DNA from 2 places in the Arthrobacter sp. 01L42 genome. Region 2 is predicted to be linked to the other one. Evidence: predicted binding sites of a transcription regulator. Region 2 holds the regulator's gene; the other holds the start of a gene.

Region 1 (7,551 bases), on a different contig from region 2:
AAGACGATCTCGACGGCGTCACAAGTCAAGTACGACCTGCTTGGTGAAATCACAGAGAAGACTCAACTTACCCGCAGGACGGCGGGCGCGGTCCTGGCAGGGGTGAAGCCGACGACGTTTGCAAAGTACCGGCAGAACCCAGAGCAGTTCATCACCGAGGCCGCGCGACTGATCAATGAGCAGAAGGCCGCCGTGATCGTTCAGCACCTGACGTACGACACGCTTGCCGAGCGGCATGACACCGCGATCTTCACCGCCAACCAGACGAAGCAGGACTTCGCCAAGGCGGGGGGGAGGCTGAAGAAGCACATCTACGACTACGTGGTTACCGACTCCAAGGGCGAACGTGCCTTCGTCACCGAGCTGGACACCAGCAACGAGGTTGTCGTCTACGCCAAGCTACCGCGGGGCTTCTTCATCCCGACTCCGGTCGGCGACTATAACCCGGACTGGGCCATCGCGTTCCAGGAGGGCGCGGTCAGGCACGTCTACTTTGTCGCTGAGACCAAGGGCTCGCTGTCCTCGATGCAGCTTCGGGGAGTTGAGGAAGCGAAGATCGAATGCGCCCGCAAGTTCTTCGCCGAGCTAAACCGCAAGCATGATGAGAACGTGACGTACGACGTTGTGACCGACTATGGCAAGCTCATGCAGCTCGTCGGGGACGGGTCCAAATGAGTTAGTGGACCACGAGTACGCGGGCTCGTGAGCTGAATCGTCCCATATAGCAGCGGACCAGAAATACCGCCCAGCGCATCACGCTCTAGCTGCTGAACTCCGCCCGGATGGAATCTCAGACCTGCTCACTGGATGAGCCGGGGTTCAATCTGTCGTTCCACCGTTCGTGCGCGGACTGCCTGCTGATGCCTACTGCGCGCCCTATGTCCGCCCAGGACGCCCCGGCCGCCTTTGCGGCTGCGACGGCTTTATCCAGACGACGTCCGGCCTGGTTGTATTCGCGGGCGGCCGCTTCCACACCGCCGGTGGCTTCCGATGGGGCTATGTGCGCTTTCCACTCGTCATGGATGGCCTCCTCGACCTCGCCGGAAGCGTTGGCGAATTCATCGGGTGAAACGTAGTCCCGACGGCGGCTGAAGTCGGCGGCAGCCGGCGACGTGACCCGTTCCCACAGCTCGCCGCGCCAGCCGCATTCGCAGGCTCCGCGCCAGCCAATGATCTGACTGTCCGGGATTACTTCGTAGTCGGGCAGCATCTTGTCCGGTGGGTAGTGCCCGGTGATGCCCTTGACGAGCATTCCGTCGGCGGATGATGATGCGGACAGTCGCCCGTCCGGTGCCACGCAGGCTGCCCAGCCTTCGTGTTCGTTATCGGTTGATATCCAGCCCATAGCCCCGCCTCTTCTGTCAGGTGATCCTGACAGTTAGTGTGTCAGGGACCCCTGACAATAGCCACAGGAATGCTATTGAATGTCCGGCCGGAGCATGGCGGGCAGGCCGATGTCTGTTGGGGACAGCTCGGGCCTTGCCCGGACGAGACGGAGGGGATGGCGGAAGGACCGGCCGGACCAGGCTGTGTCGGCGGAGACTTCCACGACCACCGGGGCCACGAGGGTCAGTGCTACGGGTTCTTTGTCGCGGTTGAACCCGTCAAGCGTGGTGCCCTTCACCATGGTTGGCCACGGGTGCGTGCCACGTGGCGGCTGTAGCCACTGTGCCAGTTTCCGGGCGTCCGCTGTCTTCAGCGGCGTTGACCGGCCCACGATCCGCAGTTCGCCGTCCAGGATCAGGCCGGCCACGACCTCGGACGGCTGGGTGATCGGGCCGATGACCGCCCCGCAGACGACCTCCACCGTTTCCCGGTGCTTTAGTTTCAGCCAGTTCCTGACCCCTCCGGCGTACGGTTGGTCGTTTCTTTTAATGAGAAGCCCCTCGATCCCGGTGTGGGGAAGCTCTTCAAACCACCGGGCCGCCACGTCGGGATCGGTGGTTGTGGGGGAGAGGGACAGCGGAGGTTGCCATGTGCTGGCGAGTTCTTCCAGGAGTGTCCGCCTTTGGTACAGCGCCAGTTCCCGGGCATCGTGTCCGGCCACGGCCAGGAGGTCGAATGCGACGTAGTTGGCGGGTGTCTCGCGGACTAGTCCGGGTAGGGTCTTCGGGCCGGCGCCGAGGCGCTGCTGCAGTGCGGAGAAGTCCAGCCGGCCTTGTGTCCAGATCACGGCTTCCCCGTCGATCACGCACCCGGGCGGCACCGCGGATGCGATGGCCGCAACGAGTTCCGGGAAGTACCGAGTGAGCTCCTTGCCCTGCCTGGACCACAGGGTCACCCCGTGGTCGTCGTGGATCGCGACGCAGCGGTACCCGTCCCATTTGGGCTCATAGGACAGACTCCCGGGCAACGCATCAGCTGGTGGCATCCTCGTGATGGCCCGGGCCAGGGCCACCTTCAGTGGCAGGACAAGGCCCGCCGGCAGCCCGGGCCCGGACGGCGGTCTAGCTACCGCCATCGAGGCCTTCCAGCGCCTCTATCTCGGCGGCGTCCAGCAATGCTGCCGAATCGTCGCCGGTGGCCCGGGCCAGGTCGTCCAGGGATTTGAAGTGGACCCGGGCGAGGATGATGGCCACCAGCTCCAGGAAGGGGGTGCCGTTGCGTTGTTCCAGGCCGTCCAGATAGTCGAGCATGCGCCCTTCCAGGGCGCCGGGTCCTTCGGATTCTTCCGCGGCGAGCCGGGTCAGCGTCAGGGCCGCGAGGTCCGGGTTGTCGTAGATGATTCCCATGGGCCAACGCTACCCACCCCGCCGGCGCGGTCAAGAGCTAGTTTTTAGCGCCAGCGGTAGGATTCCAGCGCGCGCAGCAGGGGAGCGGGGTCGCCTTTCAGGTGGTCGACGGGGCGGGACCCGGCCAGGTCCCTGGAGGGGGTGACCATCCAGAGCGTGAAGTAGTTGTGCGGGATCTGCAGCTCCAGCGCACGCTCAAAGAGCACAACTACCGGCGGGCGGAGTTGTCCGCCGGGAAGAAACTGGAATCCCGGGCAGAAGGTGCCGTCGTCGATGAATACGCGGATGAGCTGCTGCATCACCGGTTCCGGGTCCTCCATGAGCTCCGAGAGGCGGCGGTGGACCTGTTCCAAGGGCGGCAGCGTGAATTCCGTCCGAATCCCTGCCCACATCTGATCGTTGATGGGTTGGCGGTTCAATTTTCGGGTGCCTCTTCGGCATCGCTGATGTTTTCCAGGAGCCAGTGCGTGGAGAGCGGTTCCCGGCGGAGCGTGGCGGTCCGGAGGGCCGAATGGGTCCCGGAGCGGACCTGAACTTGCCAGTATTCGATACTGACCAGGTCGCCGCTGCCTACGGCTGCTGTGCGTCGGGTGTCCCACCAGGCGTCCCTTCCGAACCAGTGCCGGGATTCCGTGTCGGGATCGACCAGCCAGATCCGTCCGTCGTGCCGGATGGCCAGGGGTTTGCCTGCCGCGTCGAGTCGGACCAGTGTGTCGTGGGTCTGCGGGGCGGTGTCGGCGATGGTGCTCATGGAGTGGTGCTCTTTCGTGGTGCGGTCGCGCGGGTGGTTTAGGCGGCTTTGACGAGGGGGAGTTCGTCCCAGTGGGTGGTGTAGCGGGGGGATAGCATGTCCCGTTTCATGGTCCAGTCCGGCCCGCCCCGGATTCCGGCGTGGCCGAGGCCGATCGAGCCGCGCCCGTACCGGCGGGTCACATCTTCCAGAAGCGCTCCGACGCGGCGTTCCTCGTGCGGATTTTCGAACAGGGCCAGCGGTGCCTGATTGCCGGTGGGCCGCAGATCGGTGACCATGATGCCGGCCCTGGCGTACCTGATGCCCTCGTTGATGAGCGGGAGGAGGGCGTGGGCCGCCCTTGTCAGCAGGACCGGGTCCGCGGTGGGCATCGGCAGCGGAACGCACACCGAGGGGTAGGCGGTGTCTTTCGGGTTGAAGTGCGAGGTCCCGGCGAACGCGGTGAGGACTTTGGCCTGGAGCCCGTGCTTGGCCAGCCGCGCCGAGGCCTGCTGGCCGTAAACGCTCAGGACCTGCCGCATCCCGGCCGCCGTGGTGATCGGCGTGGCGAAGGAGCGGGAGAAGATGAGCTGGTCCCGGCCGATCCGCTCTTCCTCCATCGGGATGCACGGGGTTCCCTGCAGTTCCAGGACGGTGCGCATCATGACCACGGAGAACCGGTCCCGGATCATGACCGGATCCGCCCGGGACAGGTCCAGGATGGAATGGATGCCCAGGGCGTTCAGACGTTTGGTCAACCGCGTGGCGACACCCCAGATCTCAATCACGGACAGGCGGCGCATCAGGGATTCCCGGTCCGCGGCCGGCACGGAGTCCCAGTGGCAGACGCCGTCGAAAGCCGGGTTGTTCTTGGCCCATTTGTTGGCCAGTTTCGCCAGGGTCTTGGTGGCGGCGATTCCGACGCAGACGGGAACCCCGACGTTCCGCCTGACGGCGGCCTTCATGGTCCGGCCCAGGGCCAGCAGGTCGCCCGGCGCGCCTTTGACGCCGAGGAACGCCTCGTCGATGCTGTAGACCTCCAGCCAGGCCGAGTACCGGCCCAGCAGTTCCATCACCCGGGCACTGATGTCGCCGTAGAGCTCGTAGTTGCTGGACAGGGCAACGAGTCCCCATTCCTTGGCCCGCGGGGCGAGTTTGAACCAGGGTTCTCCCATGGGGATGCCGAGGGCCTTGGCCTCGGGGGACCGGGTGACGGCGCAGCCGTCGTTGTTGGACAGGACCACGACGGGCCGACCCTCCAGGGACGGGTTGAACGCACGCTCGGCCGACGCGTAGAAGCAGTTCACATCCACGTGCGCGATCTGCGGCATGTACCGCATTAAAGCGGGCTTAGACATGATGCAGGCAGCGGGTCGCGACGCCCCAGATGACCAGATCCGCGACCGACGGGACCCGGATATCCGGGTACGCCGGATTCTCCGCCTGCAGCACGACCCCGCTTCCCGTGATCCGCAGCCGCTTGATGGTCAGCTCCCCGTCCAGAACCGCGATGACCACGGACCCGTCTTTGGGTTCCAGGGCCCGGTTCACGATCAGTTCATCGCCGTCGCTGATGCCGGCGCCTTCCATCGAGTCCCCGGACACCCGCACGACGTAGGTGCTGGTGATGTCCTTGATCAGGTGCTCATTCAGGTCAATCCGGCCATCAAAGTAGTCCTGCGCCGGCGAGGGATACCCGGCCGCGACGGGGACCGGCGAGATCAGCACCGACAACAACGACATGCCCGCATCTATCACACGAGGACCGACAACAACGCCCACAACACACCTTTATTCGAATATATGTTCGATTCATTCAGTCTACTGGTGCGGGCCGACAAAAGAACCATCGAGGGTCATGGCTGGGCATTTCAACGGGACGGGTTGTACGCCAATGGGGACAGCTCTGAGCTGTGCGGAGGGCTCCACCTGCCCCCAGTGGGCACAACCTGGTGGGGTCGTTTGCTGCTTGGCCACAACGTGGTTTCTGTTGGGCTTATGAGGAAAGCCTCCGCGCGAGTCCAGGACTCAAGCGCAGAGGCTCCCGGCTCTCCAAGCTGGGGGGACTGGAGAGCCGATGTAAGTCTACTAGCGGGCCTGACTTCCTGGCCGCTGGAGACGTGACCTTCCGGTCACCGCCGTGGGGGGCGGCCACGGGTTCGCCCGGTCTGCCACCCGGGAGCTGCATCGTCCAGGAGCTTGACCCTCAGAAGGTCGAGTTCGCCGCGGCGGCGCTTGTACCGCTGGGTGTGGATCCACACCCCGAGGGTATGTTCCCGTTCTGAATCGGCCTTCCCGTGGCGAGGCCAGTCGTTGCCCTCCTCGCGGTAGACCGCGAGCTGGGCGAGTCGGTCGTGCCAGCGGGATTCGTCTTCAGATTGCCTGCGGCCGCCCGACCACCCGGGCACCTGGGCGAGACCGGCGCTGTAGGCGGGGTCGAGGGCGCCATCGGCTGCTTCGCGCCGGCGTCGGGAGAGCCATCGCGCCATGGAGCGTTCGTCCCGGTCTGCGGAACGGCCGTTGGGCTGCCGGCCTTCGGCCGAGACCCAAGCGATGACCTCTTCCATGCGGGCGAGGTCTTTGGGGGAGGGATAAGGAATTGGGGCGGCGCCAGCGGCAGCCTGATGCTCGGCCTCGAGACCCGGGTCCAGGCGGCGGGCGATAACCAGGTGGTATCCAACAGCAGCCGGCTCAGCGCGCACCAGGGCAGCGATACGTTGCCGGCTCAGTCCGAGCCGGTACATCAGCACCCATTCCGCGTCCGGAGCGCGCCGTAACGGCCTGTCCATAATGGACCCCATCCTGCCACGGCTCCTGGCAGGCGTGCCCTGCCATGGCAGGCGCGGCCCTGTGACAGCTACTGTGGCGGCTGGTCCTCCAGCGCCGGGAACTCCCGCAGAGTTGCCGCTGCCGCCCTGACCGCTGCCGGATCTTCGGTCCAGGACCTCCCTGTGCGGGTGCAAGCATGAAAATTCGTCATTTCCGATGCCTCGGCGGCCGCCGCGAGGTCGGCCCACGCCGCTTCCAGATCAGCCAGGTCCTCGGGTGACAGGAACTGGCCTTGAGTCTGATTCGCGGGGGACGGCGTCGCAGATGATCCAAGGGCTGGTTTCCGCTGAAAGAAGCTTCTGAGGCCCATTCCGGTAGTCCTCCAGGTTCGGGAGTCTATGCCCCGCAAGGAGTGCCACTCGGGACAGGAGTGCGCTGTGACTGACGGGACCCGTCCACCGTATCAAGGCCCCTGGCCTCCGCTGCGCTCCAACCAGTTATGGGGCGTCCGCTGGCGCGGCCGGCTGTTGGGTCCAGGTTCGCCGTCGCAGGGCTCCGGTGATCCCGGCCCTGTCTACGTCTACGACGTTTTTGTGTTGCTGTCCTGCGGATTCTAGGCGTCCGCTCCAGCCCGTCTAGCCCCTCCTTCGTCGGGGCCTGCGGTGCAGGAAATGTCCCTCCGGCGCTCCTGCGTCGCTGATTTCCTCCGGGAATTTCCTTCCCCTTGCCTGCGGTAGACAGGCCTCCGTCGGCCGCCGAGCAAGCAAGCTTGCCAGCAACAAAAAAACAACGGGGGAGCAGGGACGCTGGCCGGTCACCTAAGCCGCCCCACTCACCCCAACTTCTCGGACAAGAAGGAGCAACACCATGAACGCAGTAACCACGAAGACGGTGACCACCAAGGACACCGGGGAAGCCATCGACGGAGTGACCGTGCTGGGCGATTACCACATGAACGGCGGGTACGACTGGATGGAACTCATCGAAGCCGAAGGCTGGGCCGTCATCCCCAGCTGGGGCTGTGACGGCTGGGACCTGGGCCAGTGGCCCTACGTCATGGTCGCGGCCACGCGGACCGCTGACAGCATCGGCAACCTCTTCGGCGTCGCCACGTACTGCGAGGGAGACGTCAGCTGCACGTTCTACCGGACCAAGGCCCGGCAGTGGGAAGCGATCACCGAACAGGCGTTCTTCTCGTGGAAGAACGGACAGGCCCACGGCCCGGACGACCTCCCGGAAGCCGCCGCGGAATTGCCCTCCCGCTACCGCCAGCCCTACACGGTCAACGCCGCCTAACCAGAGTCACAGCCGGTGCCCCGC
Region 2 (7,551 bases):
GCCGAAAGTGATGGCCACGTCCTCGACAGTGTGGTGGACATCGATGTGGGTGTCGCCGGTGGCCTTGACGGTCATGTCGATCAAGGAGTGCTTGCTGAGGGCCGTCAGCATGTGGTCGTAGAACGGGACCGACGTGCTGATGTCTGAAACGCCGGTGCCGTCCAGGTTGATCTCGACCAGGACCGAGGACTCGCTGGTGGTCCGTTCCATGCGTGCGGTCCGGCCCTCGGCGGCGGTGGATCCGGTGGTGCTCATGTAGATGTGTCCTTTGGAAGAAGGCAGGGTGTTGGGCAATCTGGCGGGGACGATTGGGCTCCCCACCAAGTCTAGGCCTGCGGCTTTGCGGAGCCGGCCAGGATGAGTTCAAGTGCCTCCAGGAAGGCTGTGGTTTCTGTCTCAGTGCCGGCGGTGACGCGCAGGTGCCCCGGAATACCGACGTCGCGGATGAGGACACCGGCGTCCAGCATGCGCTGCCAAACCTCATGGGGGTTCTCGAGGCCGCCGAAGAACACGTAGTTGGAATCAGACGCGGCCGGGGTCAAGCCCAACCGCGTCAGTTCCGACACGATCCGGTCGCGCTGGCGCTTGATGTCCTCGACGTCCGCCATGAGCGCCTCCCGGTGGCGCAGGGCAGCCAGGGCCGCAGCCTGGGTGATAGCGGAGAGGTGGTACGGGAGACGGACCAGGCGCAGGGCATCCGCGACCTCCGGGGCCGCGGCCATGTAGCCGAGCCGCGCACCCGCGAGGGCGAAGGCCTTGCTCATGGTGCGCGAGACGATGAGCCGCTCCCGGCCAGGCAGCAGGGTGAGGGCACTGGGCGTGCCGTCGTGGGCGAACTCGTGATAGGCCTCGTCGACGATCACGATGGTCTGGCTGGCCTCGCCGGCGTCATAGACTGCCTCGACCACATCAAGGCCCAGCCCCGTGCCGGTCGGGTTGTTCGGGGAACAGAGGAAGACAATGTTGGGCTGAAGCTCGCGGACTTGCTGTGCCGCTGATTCCGCACTGAGCCCATAGTCGGACGCGCGGGCCCCGACGACGTACTCCGTATCCGTGCCGGAGGCCAGCAGCGGGTACATCGAATACGTGGGAGGGAACCCGAGGGCCGTCCGGCCAGGGCCCCCGAAGGCCTGGAGGATTTGCTGAAGGACTTCGTTGGAACCATTCGCGGCCCAGATGTTCTCCGCGTCCAGCCCATGGCCAAGGTATTCGGCGAGGGCTTCGCGCAATTCGGTGAATTCGCGGTCCGGATAGCGGTTCAGCCCGGCAGCGGCGGCGCTCACGGCTTCGGTAATCGCGGCGCGGACATCGGCCGGGACCCCATGGGTGTTCTCGTTGACGTTGAGCAGGATGGGGACGTCCAGCTGCGGCGCGCCATACGGACGCAGGCCACGCAGATTGGTTCGGAGGGGCAGTCGGTTGAGGCGCTCAAGCTGGTCAGTCACGTGACCAGTTTAAGTGGTAGCGGGACGGGCGCTGAAACTGTGACGCCCGCGACGGCACCCGGGGGTGGCTACTTGGACGGAACAAACAGTTGCTGGCCCGGCATCACACGCGCGGCGTCCAGATTGTTCAACTGCACGATATCGGCCACAACATCGCGGGGATCGCGCTCCGGGGCCACCGACCCGGCAATGGCCCAGAGGGACTCCCCCGGTTGGACTGTGACGGATACGGTCGGCGTCACCGAGAGCTGGTCTGCGGAATCTGCCGCTTTCGCGGGAGCGTTGAGGAATCCGCTGAAGGACAGGATGAACGCCGCCAGCAGAATCAGGGGGACGCCGAAAAAGACGAAGCGTCCGCGCCGGGTGAGCCGAAGCGGCGGCTGCTTGGTCCGGCCGCCGGAAACCGCGGCGGCGGCTCCTTGCTGCGCCCGCGACTGCGCGGAGCCGCGGCGCCTGGCGTTGAGCGGGTACACGTTGCCGTGACTGGAACCGCTTTGGGCGAGGCCGCCGTGTCCGATGCTGCCGTGTCCGATGCTGCGGCGATCCACTGCGCCACCCGGACCAACACCACGGTGGCGGGTCGTGACGCCCTGAATGTTAGTGCCGTCAAACGCGCTTGAAACTGACATGAACTGAGCCCTCCTGGACCATAAGTTGCCGCCCGGCGTACTCACGTACTCGCCGCCAACCGGCCGAACCTTCGAACATAGAACCGAACATTGTCTGCGAACCCAGATCGTTGGAATCGAACACATATTCGAATCTTGCTGGTTCTGTTTTAGCACTTACTAACGAACGATGTCGAGACTCGCTAGAACAAATGTTTGAAAAAGGTCTGCGGCTGGCCTATTTTTGAGGGACAGGACAACCACTTTCGAACTCCCACTTTCGAACTAAAAGTGGGAATTCATTCGTAGTTGATCAGCAGGGTCTGACATTTCAGGCCGGAAGTTCCCGGTGACAGCAGCCACGGCAGCCGGGCGGAACGGAAAGGCGTTGGCGAACATGGCAGCACAAGCCACCGGCGGCAGGGCCACCCCACGGAGCCCGCAGCCCGCCCGGGCCCCCAAGAGCCTCACCGTCCGGCAAAAGAAAATCCTGGAGACCATCCAGCGGTCCGTCACGGACAAGGGCTACCCGCCGTCCATGCGCGAAATCGGAGACACCGTCGGTCTCGCCAGCCTGTCGAGCGTGACCCACCAGCTCTCCCAACTGGAAAAGCTCGGCTACCTGCGGCGTGATCCGAAGCGGCCCCGGGCCATGGAAGTGCTCATGCCGCTGACCCTGGACGAGGGGGCCACGCCGATATCTGGTATCGAGAAGTCCAGCCCCTTGCGGGCCGTAGGCGGCCTGTCGGTAACCGAGCTCGCCAGCGCCACTGACACGGCAATGGTGCCGTTCGTCGGACGCATCGCCGCCGGCGGGCCGATCCTCGCGGACCAGGTGGTGGAGGACGTCATGCCGCTGCCCCGCCAACTCGTGGGCCATGGCGAACTCTTCATGCTCAAGGTGGCCGGCGACTCGATGATCGACGCCGCCATCTGCGACGGCGACTGGGTGGTTGTCCGCCGCCAGGGTGATGCCGTGAACGGCGATATCGTTGCCGCCCTGCTGGACGACGAAGCCACGGTCAAGACCTTCCGCCAGCGGGACGGCCACACGTGGCTGTTGCCGCAAAACACCCAGTACGAGCCCATCCTGGGCGACCACGCCGTCATCATGGGCAAGGTCGTATCGGTACTGCGCTCCCTCTAAACTGCGCTCACTCTAAACTGCGCTCCCCTTAGCCATCCGGGGCATGCTGCCAGTTCCTAGCGGCCACCCCGCGGCGGATTTCCGGCGCAGGGTGACGGCCCCGGTTTGGGACTTAAGCTTTCGCGGAGTCTTTCGCCAGGCGCTTCAGGGCTGCCATGGCTATCGATGAATCGGTGGTGGGCCAGAACGGCGGCAGCGCGGCGCGCAGGAAGCCGCCGTAACGCTCTGTGGAGAGCCGCGAATCCAGCACTGCCACCACGCCCCTATCCGAGGTCGAGCGGATCAGCCGTCCGGCGCCCTGCGCGAGGCGGATGGCGGCGTGCGTGGCCGAGACGGCCATGAAGCCATTGCCGCCGGACTGGGCCACGGCCCGCGAACGTGCCGTCATCAGCGGGTCGTCCGGCCGCGGGAAGGGAATCCGGTCGATGACCACCAGCCGGCAGGACACGCCAGGGACGTCGACGCCCTGCCAGAGGGACATGGTGCCGAACAAACACGTGTCAGGTTCGTCGGCAAACTGCCGCACGAGCGCCGTCATGGTCGACTCCCCCTGGCACAGGATGCTGAGGCCCAGCCGGGGCCGCATGGCCTCGGCTGCTTCCTCTGCGGCGCGCCGCGAGGAGAACAGGCACAGGGCGCCTCCGCCGGAGGCGCGGATCAGCTTCTCGAGTTCGTCCAGGGCCTCGGGGGACGTTCCGCGGCCGGGTTTGGGTAGGTGCCGGGCTACGTAGAGGATGCCCTGCTTCGGGTAGTCGAACGGGGAGCCGACGTCGACGCCGGTCCAGCTCGGGGCGCCGTTGCCAACCAGGCCCAGGCCGCCGGCGGCGGGTTCGAAGGCAGCGCCGATGGTCAGTGTGGCCGAGGTCAGGATGACGGTGTGGTCCGCGAACAGGCCCTCGCGCAACCGCCCTGCGACGCTCAGCGGGGCAACGTTGATCAACGCCGGCGCGCTCTCGTCCGGCTGGGAGTAGCCCTGCGCCGGGTCGAAGCTGCTGTTGCGGGAGAACCACACGACTTCGCGGTTTTCGCGCGCGGCCAGGAGGCGTTCACAGAGCTCCAGGATGACCATGAGGCGCGAGCGGGCCAGCTGCCGTCCGCCGTCCGCCGACACGGAGCTGTCCCCCTTGGAATCGGACAGGGCGGCGCGGCACGCGTCGCGCAGTTGGTCGATGCAGTCCAGCTGCTCGCTGTTCAGGCCGTTGGGCATCAGCCCGCTGGGGACGCCGTCGATGGCGAGCTCCAGGTGGGCGGCGGCATTGTTCAGCGCATCCACGGTGATGCCCGTGTGCTTCCGGGCCCCGGACGCGGCGGCGTGCACCATCGCCACGGAGAGCTGGCCCGAGACCGCGCCCGTGACGCGGTCCTGAAGTTCGTGTGCTTCATCCACCACGACGACGTCGTACTCGGGCAGCACCGCCAGGCCTTCGAAGGCACTGACGGCGAGCATGGCGTGGTTGGTGACCACGACGTCGGCATCGGCGGCGTTCTGCCGTGCCAGTTCGCTGAAGCATTCGGCCGCGAGCGGGCATTTCTGCGCGCCGAGGCACTCCATGGAGGTGACCGAGACCTGGCGCCAGGCCCGGTCCGTGACGCCCGGCATGAGCTCGTCGCGGTCCCCCGTGGCGGTCTCCTCGGCCCATTCGCGCAGCCGGACAACTTCCTTGCCCAGCTGGGAGGACGGCCCGCCAAGTGCGGCGGCGAAGTGCGGCACGGACGTGTCCTCGCCGAGGGAAAACAGCTGTCCCTCGGAAGGTTCTTCGGACGGGAAGCCGCCCTCGAGTTTGTGCCGGCAGACGTAGTTGGACCGGCCCTTGACCAGGGCGACCTTGACGGGCCGCTCCAGGGCAGGGGTGATGGTCTTGAGCAGCCTGGGCAGGTCCCGGCCCACAATCTGCGTTTGCAGTGCCAGGGTGGCGGTGGAGACCAGGGTGGGTTTGTTGCTGGTCAGCGAATGCGCGATCAGCGGAATCAGGTAGGCCAGCGACTTGCCGGTGCCGGTGCCGGCCTGGACCAGCAGGTGATCGCCGCTGTCTATCGCGCGCGCCACCTGCCGGGCCATTTCGTGCTGGCCATCGCGGCTCTGCCCGCCCATGCCGGACACGGCACGGTCGAGCAGCTTAACAACAAACTCCTCGCCGGCCGCGCCGGCAACCGAACCGGCGCCGGTGTCGGCGTCGGCGTCGGCCGGCCCAGCGTCAGCTGGTTCGGCGTCGGCTGGTTCGGCGTCAGCTGGATCGGCGTCGGTCCTGGTCACCGCAGCCTCAGTCATTGCTGATGAAGGGATCCAGTTCGGCGGCGAGTCCTTCACGCACCATCACCACGGCACGGGTCCCGGTTTCCTCGTGGTCGAGGCTGAGGATCTCGGCGTCGCTCTCGTGGAGCTTGCTAATCAGATCCCCGCGGTTGTACGGGATGAGCAGTTCAAGCTTCACGCTGGGCCGCGGAATGCCGTCACTGATGGCCTTGAGCAGTTCCGGAATGCCTTCGCCGGTGCGGGCCGAGACCACCACGTGGCGCGGCTCGCGCTGCTTGAGCCGTTCGACCACGAACGGGTCAGCGGCGTCGGCCTTGTTCAGGACAATGATTTCCGGAACCTTGCGCGCGTCGACTTCGCTGAAGACCGTCCGGACAGCCGCGATCTGGCCTTCCGGATCCGGGTGCGAGACGTCCACGACATGCAGGATCAGGTCAGAGTCGGCGACCTCTTCCAGCGTGGAGCGGAATGCCTCCACGAGCTGGGTGGGCAGGGAACGGACAAAGCCCACGGTGTCGGCCAGGGTGTATCCCAGCCCGTCAGCGGTTTCGGCCTTGCGGACGGTGGGGTCCAGGGTGGCGAACAGGGCGTTTTCCACCAGCACCCCTGCGTCGGTCAGCCGGTTCAGCAGCGAGGACTTCCCGGCGTTGGTGTACCCGGCGATCGCGACGGAGGGCACGGCATTACGACGGCGGTTGGCGCGCTTCGTTTCCCGGGCAGGCTTCATGGCGGCGATTTCGCGCCGCAGCTTGGCCATCCGGGTGCGGATCCGGCGGCGGTCCAGTTCGATCTTGGTCTCACCGGGACCACGCGAGCCCATGCCGGCACCGGCGCCGCCCACCTGGCCACCGGCCTGGCGGGACATCGATTCACCCCAGCCGCGCAGGCGCGGAAGCAGGTATTCGAGCTGGGCGAGCTCCACTTGGGCCTTGCCTTCACGGCTCTTGGCGTGCTGGGCGAAGATGTCCAGGATCAGCGCTGTACGGTCAATGACCTTGACCTTGACGATGTCCTCCAGCCCGCGCCGCTGGGACGGGGCCAATTCGGCGTCGACGACGACGGTGTCGGCGCCGGTGGACATCACGATTGCTTTCAGTTCCTGTGCCTTGCCGGAGCCGAGGAAAGTCCCGGGATCGGGCTTGGCACGCCGCTGGACGAGCCCGTCGAGGACCTCGGAGCCGGCCGTCTCAGCGAGGGCGGCAAGTTCACGCAGGGAGTTCTCGGCGTCCGCGAGGGTGCCCTCGGTCCAGAGGCCGGCCAGGACGACGCGCTCAAGGCGCAACTGCCGGTATTCGACCTCGGTGACGTCTTCGAGCTCGGTGGACAGGCCGGCCTTGCGGCGCAGTGCGTGCCGTTCCTCAAGGTCCTGCTGGTCGCCGTCGAAGTTGGTGTACACCTCGTCCAGGCGGGAGATGGCCTGCGCCTTGCCGAGCACCGACGTCGGGCTGCTGGTGCCAGCACCGGCGGCGGTGCCATGGCCGGTGCCGCCGCCGCGGCCTGGGGCGGGGGTGTCCTTGGAAAGGATCCGGTCGATTACAGCTTGAATCTCTTCAGGGCTCATGTCCTGGGCTGCTGAATCGGGTCCGGTGTTGGGGTGGCTGGTCATGGTCTCCTTTAAAGGTTCGGCACTTTCAGAATAGTGCCGATTGTTGCTCTGTGGGGCGGTATTCGCGCTGGGCTGACGGCGGGGGGTCATGCGGGCCTCCTGGAATGCCTGCGGCAACGGCGCCGGGGCGGGGCTGGCTCTGTGCGGAGCGGTGGCTGGGGACGGTAGAGGCGGCTACGGCGCCTGGCTGCGGGGACACTGGCTGTGTGGGCGGTGCCGGTGCCGGTGCCGGTGCAAAGACGTTGAGGTAGGTGCCTCCGCCACGCCGGGCCCGGGAGCGGGCCAGGGAGCACGGTGCTCGAAAAACCGTGCCAGCAAGACACGGTGCCTGGGAAATGGCTGGATTCCAAGTGGTGCGGGCGCCCGCGGGTGAGAAAACTCACCCCTGCAATGGCGCACTCAGCGGAAGGCGTTTACCTGCATCGCTACGGAGTCCCTCGGGGTCCCTGACAAGGACGGGACGGGACCCGTGCCGGCTACTTGGAGATCAA

What was found. The regulator LexA, encoded in region 2, represses DNA repair genes until DNA is damaged. The targets are predictions, from matches to a motif close to TCGAACANNTGTTCGA.
Region 1: AC1DN2_RS19595 (LexA family protein) is a predicted target of LexA. The motif match lies at 5,258-5,273, and genes of this name have one in related genera.

Annotation. Positions count from the first base shown of each region.
Region 1 is NZ_JBFTSL010000027.1:51,621-59,171, forward strand. Features, by position in the region: gene AC1DN2_RS19560 (type III restriction-modification system endonuclease) at 1-675, shown strand, start outside; gene AC1DN2_RS19565 (hypothetical protein) at 791-1,345, opposite strand; gene AC1DN2_RS19570 (ATP-dependent DNA ligase) at 1,418-2,461, opposite strand; gene AC1DN2_RS19575 (hypothetical protein) at 2,448-2,732, opposite strand; gene AC1DN2_RS19580 (hypothetical protein) at 2,777-3,085, opposite strand; gene AC1DN2_RS19585 (hypothetical protein) at 3,148-3,483, opposite strand; gene AC1DN2_RS19590 (Y-family DNA polymerase) at 3,522-4,802, opposite strand; gene AC1DN2_RS19595 (LexA family protein) at 4,813-5,244, opposite strand; gene AC1DN2_RS19600 (helicase associated domain-containing protein) at 5,595-6,251, opposite strand; gene AC1DN2_RS19605 (hypothetical protein) at 7,099-7,527, shown strand.
Region 2 is NZ_JBFTSL010000004.1:180,127-187,677, reverse strand. Features, by position in the region: gene hisB (imidazoleglycerol-phosphate dehydratase HisB) at 1-255, opposite strand, end outside; gene AC1DN2_RS05135 (histidinol-phosphate transaminase) at 327-1,445, opposite strand; gene AC1DN2_RS05130 (LysM peptidoglycan-binding domain-containing protein) at 1,514-1,918, opposite strand; gene lexA (transcriptional repressor LexA) at 2,451-3,200, shown strand; gene AC1DN2_RS05120 (ATP-dependent DNA helicase) at 3,313-5,469, opposite strand; gene hflX (GTPase HflX) at 5,462-7,060, opposite strand.